DNA from 2 places in the Paraburkholderia sp. BL23I1N1 genome. Region 2 is predicted to be linked to the other one. Evidence: riboswitches for the same ligand, from Rfam matches in the RefSeq annotation. Region 2 holds a riboswitch; the other holds the start of a gene.
The links. A riboswitch is a leader RNA that binds a small molecule or an ion and turns the genes downstream of it on or off. The one in region 2 is predicted to bind thiamine pyrophosphate.
Positions count from the first base shown of each region.

Region 1: it holds a riboswitch for thiamine pyrophosphate, as region 2 does, so the genes downstream of both, B0G76_RS00535 (FAD-dependent oxidoreductase) here and thiC (phosphomethylpyrimidine synthase ThiC) in region 2, are expected to answer to the same signal.

Region 1 covers NZ_RAPV01000001.1:98,886-103,261, reverse strand. Annotated here, with positions in the region: partial or broken gene B0G76_RS00545 (thiazole synthase) at 1-172, opposite strand, end outside; gene thiS (sulfur carrier protein ThiS) at 212-409, opposite strand; gene B0G76_RS00535 (FAD-dependent oxidoreductase) at 493-1,623, opposite strand; TPP riboswitch at 1,898-2,021, opposite strand; gene B0G76_RS00530 (ABC transporter ATP-binding protein/permease) at 2,385-4,136, shown strand; gene B0G76_RS00525 (SDR family NAD(P)-dependent oxidoreductase) at 4,160-4,376, shown strand, end outside.
Region 2 covers NZ_RAPV01000001.1:1,247,598-1,251,973, reverse strand. Annotated here, with positions in the region: gene B0G76_RS05865 (thioredoxin family protein) at 1-740, opposite strand, end outside; gene B0G76_RS05860 (hypothetical protein) at 942-1,406, opposite strand; gene B0G76_RS05855 (GreA/GreB family elongation factor) at 1,946-2,356, shown strand; TPP riboswitch at 2,511-2,629, shown strand; partial or broken gene thiC (phosphomethylpyrimidine synthase ThiC) at 2,720-4,376, shown strand, end outside.

The DNA.
Region 1 (4,376 bases), 1.1 Mb from region 2:
CGCCTTCGTTCATCTGCCGGCGCAGCGCGACGGTCACCATGCCGGGCTGTGCTGCGTCGATCGAATCGGACAGCGATTGCAGCGACGGATAGCGCGAGGTGCCGAGCAGCACGCGGCTCGCGAAAGTCTGGCCGTAGAGCATGAGCGCGTCGGCGGTTTGGGGGGCAGTCATTTGCATAATCCTGGTCTCCGGCAAGGCGTGGGGCGGGGCTTAACCGCCGGCCACGGGTTGCACGACATCGAGCTTGTCGCCCGGCTGCAGCGCGCGCGCCGCATGCTGGGTGCGTGCGACGAAATCGCCGTTCAGTGCGACCGCGAACGGCGGACGCGCGCCAAACGCGGCGAGCGCGTCGGCGACAGTCGCGCCATCGGGCAACGACAACGGCTTCTGATTGATATGAATGTCCATGAGATTCGAATACGGTCCAATCGATGGCGGTAGCGGCGCGCGCTGGTTCGCCTGCGGTTATTTCACCCGCAGGCGCACGGCGCTCATGCCGGCTCCCGCGTGGAATCCAGTTGAAACAGCTCGCTCCAGCGCGCGGCGCTTTGCCAGTCGGCGAAGGCATCGGCGTCGCCAATGCGGCCGTCGAGCAGCGCCGCGGCGAAGCGCACGGCTTCGTCGGCGACTTCGGGCACGATCATGTAGCCGTGCCGGTACAGGCCGTTCACGCGCAGCGTTTGCGCGCCATCCCACAGCAAGGCCGGACGGTGGTCCGGCAACGTTGGGCGGCACTGCGAATTCAGTTCGAGGATGCGGGCCTCGCCGAAGCCGGGATGCACGGAAAACGCCGCGCTCAGCAGCTCGAGCGCCGAGCGCACGCTGACCGGCGACATGTCCTCGCCTTCCACTTCGGTCGCGCCGATCACGTAGAGATCGTCCTGCTTCGGCGCGATATACAGCGGGTAGCGCGGATGCAGCAGCCGCACCGGCCGCGTCAGCTTGATACCGGGCGCACGCACGCGGGCGACTTCGCCGCGGATGCCGCGCAGCGTGGGCAGCACGGGCTTCGCGCCCAAACCCCGGCAGTCGATCGTGACGCGTGCGGGCGGCAGCGCATGATCGTCGACCGGCGTGTTCCAGTGCGTTTCGACACCGCGCTGGGCCATGCCGGCAGCGAGTGCCGCGAGCACCTGACGGTTGTCCAGTTGACCTTCGCGCGGGAGCAGCCAGCCCTGATTGAAGCGCCCCGCCAAGGCGGGTTCGGCGGCGCCGAGCTGGGCACCGGCCAGCGTCACGATGCCGCCGTCGAGCAATTCGGCCGGCGCATTCGAGCGCACGCGGCGTTCGAACAGCGGCGCTTCAGTCCGGTCGGCGTGATGCCATACGACGAGTGTGCCATTGCGCTGGAAGAACACCGGCTCAGGCAATTCGGCCAGCACTTGCGGCCAGGTGTCGAGCGAAGTCGCGCCGAGGCGCGTGATCAGCATTTCGGCACTGGCGGCTTCGGCCAGCGGCGCCAGCATGGCGGCGGCCACCCAGGCCGCGGCTTGCGAGCCCGTGGCATCGCCGCGCTCATAGAGCGCCACACGATGCCCCTCTCCGGCGAGACGCCACGCGACCAGGCGCCCGCACAGCCCGCCGCCGAGTACAGCGAAATCAGGTTGAGCAGAACGGTTCATCGCGCCCGCTCCCAACCGCAACGGCAACGGCAACGGCAACGGCAACGGCAACGGCAACGGCAAGCAAGGCTAAAGCAGCAAGGCGCGCCGACGTAATCGACATAGCCGACGAGGGCGTGGCGAACAGCAAAACACATGTCTGAAGAATAGGCGGTCATCGAGTCCTTTCCGTACGGCCCAAAAGCGCACGTACCCAGGACGAAACCGGCGGGTGAGGCCGGCCGGGCAATACGCGCGTCCAATGACGGACGCCGCCCGGCGGGGAATGGAAGACTGGCTGCTTCCGGAAACTTCCCGCGCCGGTATTACCCGGATCGGGTGCAAAGGGTCTCTCTCAGCCTTGCCGCCGCTGCGTGAGAATCACGCAGCCTGTGGGCAAAGCACCCCTGTTTCGTCGAAGGTCATTAGACCATAAAAGGCGCGGCGCCCGCAAACCAGCGGCCCATGCAGGCGCGCGATTGATCCGGCACCTTCTTTCGATTCGCCAATACGGCCGGAGGCAACGCTCTGGCACAATGCCAAGACCGGATGCCGCAGGAGCCCGGCGCGGGCGGCACGCTTAGCCACATGCGCGACGGCGGCACCGGGGCGAGCCCGCTGGGTGGAAATTAATTTTCACTTAAGGGCTTCGCGCCAGAATCGGACGCTCTCCCGGGCGTGCGTTCGTCGAGCACGACGCCCAGGGTATGCACCGCAAACCCGCCGTGGAGCCGGCCCAACTGAGGCCGGCCCCGATGGGCCAGCACTTCATCAGGATGCTCATGACACCGAATACCGCTTCCAGCCCCGTGCTGCCGCCAGACGATAGAGTCTCCGCCTGGAGCCTGATCAAACCTTACTGGGTTTCCGAAGAACGAAAAACGGCGTGGGGGCTGCTCATCGCGATCGTCGTGATGAATCTGCTCGTCGTGTGGATCAACGTGCGCCTGAACCGCTGGAGCGCCGACTTCTACAACGCGCTGCAAACCAAGAACGTGCACGACTTTCCGCACCTGCTGATGGTGTTCTCGGGGCTCGCGTTCGGCTTCATCATTCTCGCCGTGTACGGCCGCTATCTGCGCCAGATGCTCGGCTTCCGCTGGCGCCAGTGGCTGACCACGCGTTATCTCAACGAGTGGCTGCACGACAGCGCCTTCTACCGGATCGAACGCGACCGGCTCGCCGACAACCCCGACCAGCGGATCAGCGACGACCTGCAATCGTTCGCCACCACTACGCTCTCGTTGACGCTCGATCTGTTGTCCACGGTCGTCACGCTGGTCTCGTTCATCACGATCCTGTGGTCGCTGGCCGGTGCGCTGACCGTTTCGCTCGGCGGCATGCCGGTGCAGATTCCGGGCTACATGGTGTGGGCCGCGGCGCTGTACGCGGTGGTCGGTTCGCTGATCATCCAGAAGGTCGGCCATCCGCTCGTGTCGATCAATTACCAGGCGCAGAAGGTGGAGGCGGATTTCCGTTTCGGCCTGATCCGTCTGCGTGAAAACGCCGAACAGATCGCCTTCTACGACGGCATGGAGACCGAGAAGAAGAACACACACTCGCTGTTCGGCCGCATCCGCGACAACTGGTGGCAGGTGATGAAGTACACCAAGCGGCTCACGTTCGTGCTGAGCTTCTATGGTCAGATCGCGATCATCTTTCCGCTGGTGGTGGCGGCGCCGCGTTACTTCGCGGGCGCGTTCACCTTCGGCGTGCTGATGCAGATTTCGAGCGCGTTCGGCACCGTCAGCGATTCGTTTTCATGGTTCATCAATAGTTACGGCACCCTGGTCGAATGGCGCGCTACCGTGAACCGATTGCGTGAATTTAGCCGCATCGTGCATGCGCCGCGTCTGAAGGAATCGGTGTCGCCCGGCACCGCGCACGGCGGCATCAACCTGCATTTCGTCGACGAAGACAAGCTCACCACCGAAGGCCTCCAGCTTGCGCTGCCGAACGGCAACCCGCTTTCGCGCATCCGCGATATCGTGATCACGCCGGGCTCGCGCTGGCTGGTGCGGGGTCCGTCCGGCTCGGGCAAGAGCACGCTGATGCGCGCGCTCGCCGGCTTGTGGCCGTTCGGCGACGGCTCGATCGACGCCCCGGTCAACGCCCGCATGATGTTCATCCCGCAGGTCAGCTACATGCCGATCGGTACGCTGAAAGCCGCGCTCACCTATCCGTCCGCCGTGGACACTTACACCGACGAAGAATGCAGTGAAGCCCTCATCACCTGTCACCTGTCGGAGTACGCCGACCGCCTGCAAGAATCGGGACACTGGACGCGCATTCTCTCGCCGGGCGAACAACAACGTCTCGCCGGCGCCCGCGTGCTGCTGCACAAGCCGGACTATCTGTTCCTCGACGAAGCGACCAGCGCGCTCGATGCGGAGAACGAAGCACGTCTTTATCACCTGTTCACCGAGCGGCTGCCGAAGGCGGCGATCGTCAGCGTCGCGCATCGCGAATCGCTGGCGGCGTTCCATGGCGACACGCTTGACGTCGAGCGCTCGGGCGAACCGATTGCAGCGTGACCAGCATGAGCCACGCGAGCGACATGAGCAGCACGGGTGACACGAACGGCACGGCTGGCATGAGCGGCGCCGGGTTCGATCGCGTTGTGCTGATCACCGGCGCAAGTTCCGGCATCGGCGCGGCACTGGCCCGGCGCATCGCCGCGCCGCGCACCGCGTTGATGCTGCATGCGCGCGGTGCCGACGACGAAGCGCGTCAGCGTCTTGCACAAGTCGCCGCCGATTGCAGCGCGAACGGCG
Region 2 (4,376 bases):
GCGTTGGCGTCGGCATCGTTGAGGCGAATATCGCGGCGGATTTGCGCGTTACCGGCAACGAGCGGCACCGGGCCGATCCATTGCCGCACAACGCGTTCGTGATGCAGCGTGGCGCCGCTGTTTTCCCCGGCTCTGACCTGCGAGTTCAATGCGTTCTGATACACCGCGACGTAGGCATTCAGCGGGCCCGTGGCGTTTGCCGCCTTGCTGGTGAATTGCGCATCGACGTTGAAGGCACCCTTCGTCTCAGGCTTCAGTTCAAGCGCCACGTTCGCCTGCGCCGGTTCGGCGACGACCTTGCCGATGCGGCTCTGAAAACTGTCACGTTGCGACCAGCTGCGCAGTTCGCGGCCGGATACGAAGATCTCGGGTGTATAGATGGTGCTGCCGCCCGCGAGGTCGGTGAGCGTCTGCTGACGTTCGGTAAAACGATGCTGCGAGAAGCGGTCGGTCCAGCCGAGGCTATTCCAGTAGTCCACATGCAGGGCCAACGGCACGATGCTTTGGGTTGCGCCGCTGTTTTTCCACTGGCTCAGCCAGCTGTCGGCTGGCGGGCAGCTGCTGCAGCCTTCGCTGCTGTAAAGCTCCACCAGCGCGACGCGGTGGGATGGGCTGTGCGACACGCATACTGCGCCGGCGGCGGTTGCGAGACCGCTGGCTGAGAGGGTCGTCAGCGCAACGGCTATCGCGATTGCGCGGGCGACAGTCCGATTGGCGTGGCGGGTTCGTGCGGTTTGCATGGCGTGCTCCATCAGGATCTGCACGTTTGTCGAACCACGAGACCACTTATGACAGCCGGTTCTGATTTTTATTTGGCTTGGGGTGGTTCGCCTGTGGCCGCGACCGTTCCAGGATGTTGACGTCCGCGGGGCGCGGCGTGTTTGTACGCTCGCAGGCGAACTGCCCCCAAAGCGCCCCGCGGCGGGTGCTTCAAGCGCACTTCAATCGTAGCTTACGACAACCGTTCCGCGGGTATCCTGCGTGGCTTGTTTCGGTGCAAGCGACAACACCCCGCCATCCCGGCCAACCCGGTAGTGCCCATCACTGGCGGCGCCAAACGCACGCCCTTTGCTATCGACAAAACGCTCGGCCAGCGCATTGCGAGCCGTTGCGCCGTTGTTCACCTGAAGCGCAACGTCGGCACCCGTCGCCACGCCCGGCACAGCGCTAAACGTCAGCGTGATCGCCGAACCCGTCTGCGCGAGCCGCCCGCCGGCCGCATCGACACGCGCGCCGGCCTGAGCGGGAGCCGGGGCCGCCGAAATCGCCAGTTGCGGCGCCACGATCGCGCCCGAAAAACTGATTGTTCCACCGCTCGCGGCCACCGCCGGCATCGACGCCGCAATCAGCGCCGCCGTCGCCGCTACCGTACCGAGTGCTCCAAACCGCCCCATTCCTGTTTTCATCAGCACTTCTCCTCGAGCCGTCTCAAATCGCACCGCGCTGTTGACGCGCCGCCCGCCGCCGGTCGCTCGACGGGACAACGGCCGCCCCTACAAGCGGATTAACGGCAGCGCCACGGCGGCCTTGAAGAACCTTGCGCGCCCCTGCGCAATCTGGACACATCGCACCGCGTACGCACGGCGTCTCCCGGCGGCGATTAAAGAGATACTGCGCCCGTGCTAACATCTACCTTTCGATTGCGGCGATTAAGCTTTCTTTCCGGCGCGCTCCCCAACACCTTTCGTTATCTGCCGGCTACCCGATGCGCTTTCCGCTCTCCCGTGTCCTCACCCGGTTGCGCTCCCGCCGCGCAACCGGTTGCGCACGCGTGGACATCGCAACGCATCACGCCGGCCAGCCGTCCCGAACGCTCCCGCTTCTCGCCGCCCGGCGCCCGATCTGACGCACTTCCCCTCCATTACCGGGGCCGCGTCGTCGGGCTCCGGGCCGGTCTCATCCGCACGCAGTCCCCTTAAATGCAGATCGAATTGGAGAACCCGTCATGAAAAAGACGAAAACCTGTTACCTCACCGAACTCGACGTCGCCCGTCTTGAAAAGCACGCGGCCGCGCCCGGCGCCGACGCCAAAATGCAAGACATGCTCGACGACGTCCTCGAACGCGCCGTGATCGTCGAATCGCGCGACATCCCCGCGAACGTCGTCACGATGAATTCGCAAGCCACGCTGGTCGACGAAACCAGCGGCGAGCAGATGACCTGGACGGTTGTCTACCCGCCCAACGCCGACTTCACGCAGGGCCGCCTGAACGTGTTTTCGCCGCTCGGCCTTGCACTGCTCGGCGCCAAACGCGGCGAACGCATCCGCTTCACGCCGCCGAGCGGCGCGGAAAAAGTGCTGAAGCTCGAAAAAATCCTGTTCCAGCCCGAAGCCGCCGACGATTTCACGCTGTAAGCAATGCGCATCCGCGACGCAGAACTGCTGCGCCGCATCATTCCCGGCAGCCCTATCACAATAAGAATAGTGCGTGGCTGGCCGGCGTTATCTCCGACATCTGACTTTTTCAAGACGGGTTGCCAAGCAACGCCCGGGCGGTGTATTGTGTGCGCTGCTAACGCGGGGGTCCTGCGTGGCACGGAGGTTGGAGGTCCGTGTTGCGTGGGTGAGAAATACCCTTTGAACCTGATCTGGATAATGCCAGCGCAGGGAAGCGTACGGATTTCGCACCTGGTCTACCGTTTCATCTCCCGCGATTTCCGACAACTTCCATCTCGTCTCCTGCTTAGCCGCCCCACATTGCTATGCACGGAGATATGCATGAACGCCAATCCGAAGTTCCTTTCCGCCGACGCCCATGTCGATGCCGCCGCTGTCGCGCCGCTGCCGAATTCACGCAAGGTCTACGTGACCGGCTCGCGACCCGATATTCGCGTGCCGATGCGCGAGATTTCCCAGGCCGACACGCCGGATAGCTTCGGCGGCGAGAAAAATCCGCCGGTCTTCGTCTACGACACATCGGGCCCCTACTCCGATCCGGAAGCCAAAATCGACATCCGCGCCGGTCTGCCCGCGCTGCGTCAAGCCTGGATCGAAGAGCGCGGCGACACCGAAGCGCTGACGGGCCTGTCGAGCGACTTCAGCCGCGAACGCGCCGCCGATACCGCCACCGCCGATCTGCGCTTCAAGGGCCTGCACCGCACGCCGCGCCGCGCCATCGCCGGCAAGAACGTCTCGCAGATGCACTACGCGCGTCGCGGCATCGTCACGCCGGAAATGGAATACATCGCGATTCGCGAGAACCAGCAACGCGCCGCGTATCTGGAAAGCCTGAAGACGAGCGGTCCGAACGGCGAAAAAGCTCGCCGCGATGATGGGCCGCCAGCATCCGGGCCAGGCATTCGGCGCGAGCGCATTCGGTCCCGACGGCCTGAAGGAAATCACCGCGGAATTCGTGCGCGAAGAAGTCGCCCGTGGCCGCGCGATCATCCCGAACAACATCAATCACCCGGAAAGCGAGCCGATGATCATCGGCCGTAACTTCCTCGTGAAGGTGAATGCGAACATCGGCAACTCGGCGGTGACTTCGTCGATCGGCGAAGAAGTCGACAAGATGACCTGGGCGATCCGCTGGGGCGGCGACACGGTGATGGATCTCTCCACCGGCAAGCACATTCACGAAACACGCGAGTGGATCATTCGCAACAGCCCGGTGCCGATCGGCACGGTGCCGATCTACCAGGCGCTCGAAAAGGTCAACGGCAAGGCGGAAGACCTGACGTGGGAAATCTTCCGCGACACGCTGATCGAACAGGCGGAACAAGGCGTCGACTACTTCACGATTCACGCGGGCGTGCGTCTGCAATACGTGCCGCTGACGGCCAAGCGCATGACGGGTATCGTCTCGCGCGGCGGCTCGATCATGGCGAAGTGGTGCCTGGCTCACCACAAGGAAAGCTTCCTGTACGAGCACTTCGAAGACATCTGCGAAATCATGAAGGCGTATGACGTGGCCTTCTCGCTCGGCGACGGCCTGCGTCCCGGCTCGATTTACGATGCCAACGACGAAGCGCAACTCGGCGAATTGAAGACGCTCGGCGAACTCACGCAGATCGCGTGGAAGCACGACGTGCAAACCATGATCGAAGGCCCTGGCCACGTGCCGATGCAGCTGATCAAGGAAAACATGGACCTGCAACTGGAATGGTGTGACGAAGCGCCGTTCTACACGCTGGGACCGTTGACAACCGATATCGCGCCGGGCTACGACCACATCACCTCGGGCATTGGCGCGGCGATGATCGGCTGGTTCGGCACGGCAATGCTCTGTTATGTCACGCCGAAGGAACACCTTGGTCTGCCGAACAAGGACGACGTCAAGACCGGCATCATCACGTACAAGCTCGCCGCGCACGCCGCCGATCTGGCGAAGGGCCATCCGGGCGCACAGGTGCGTGACAATGCGTTGTCGAAGGCG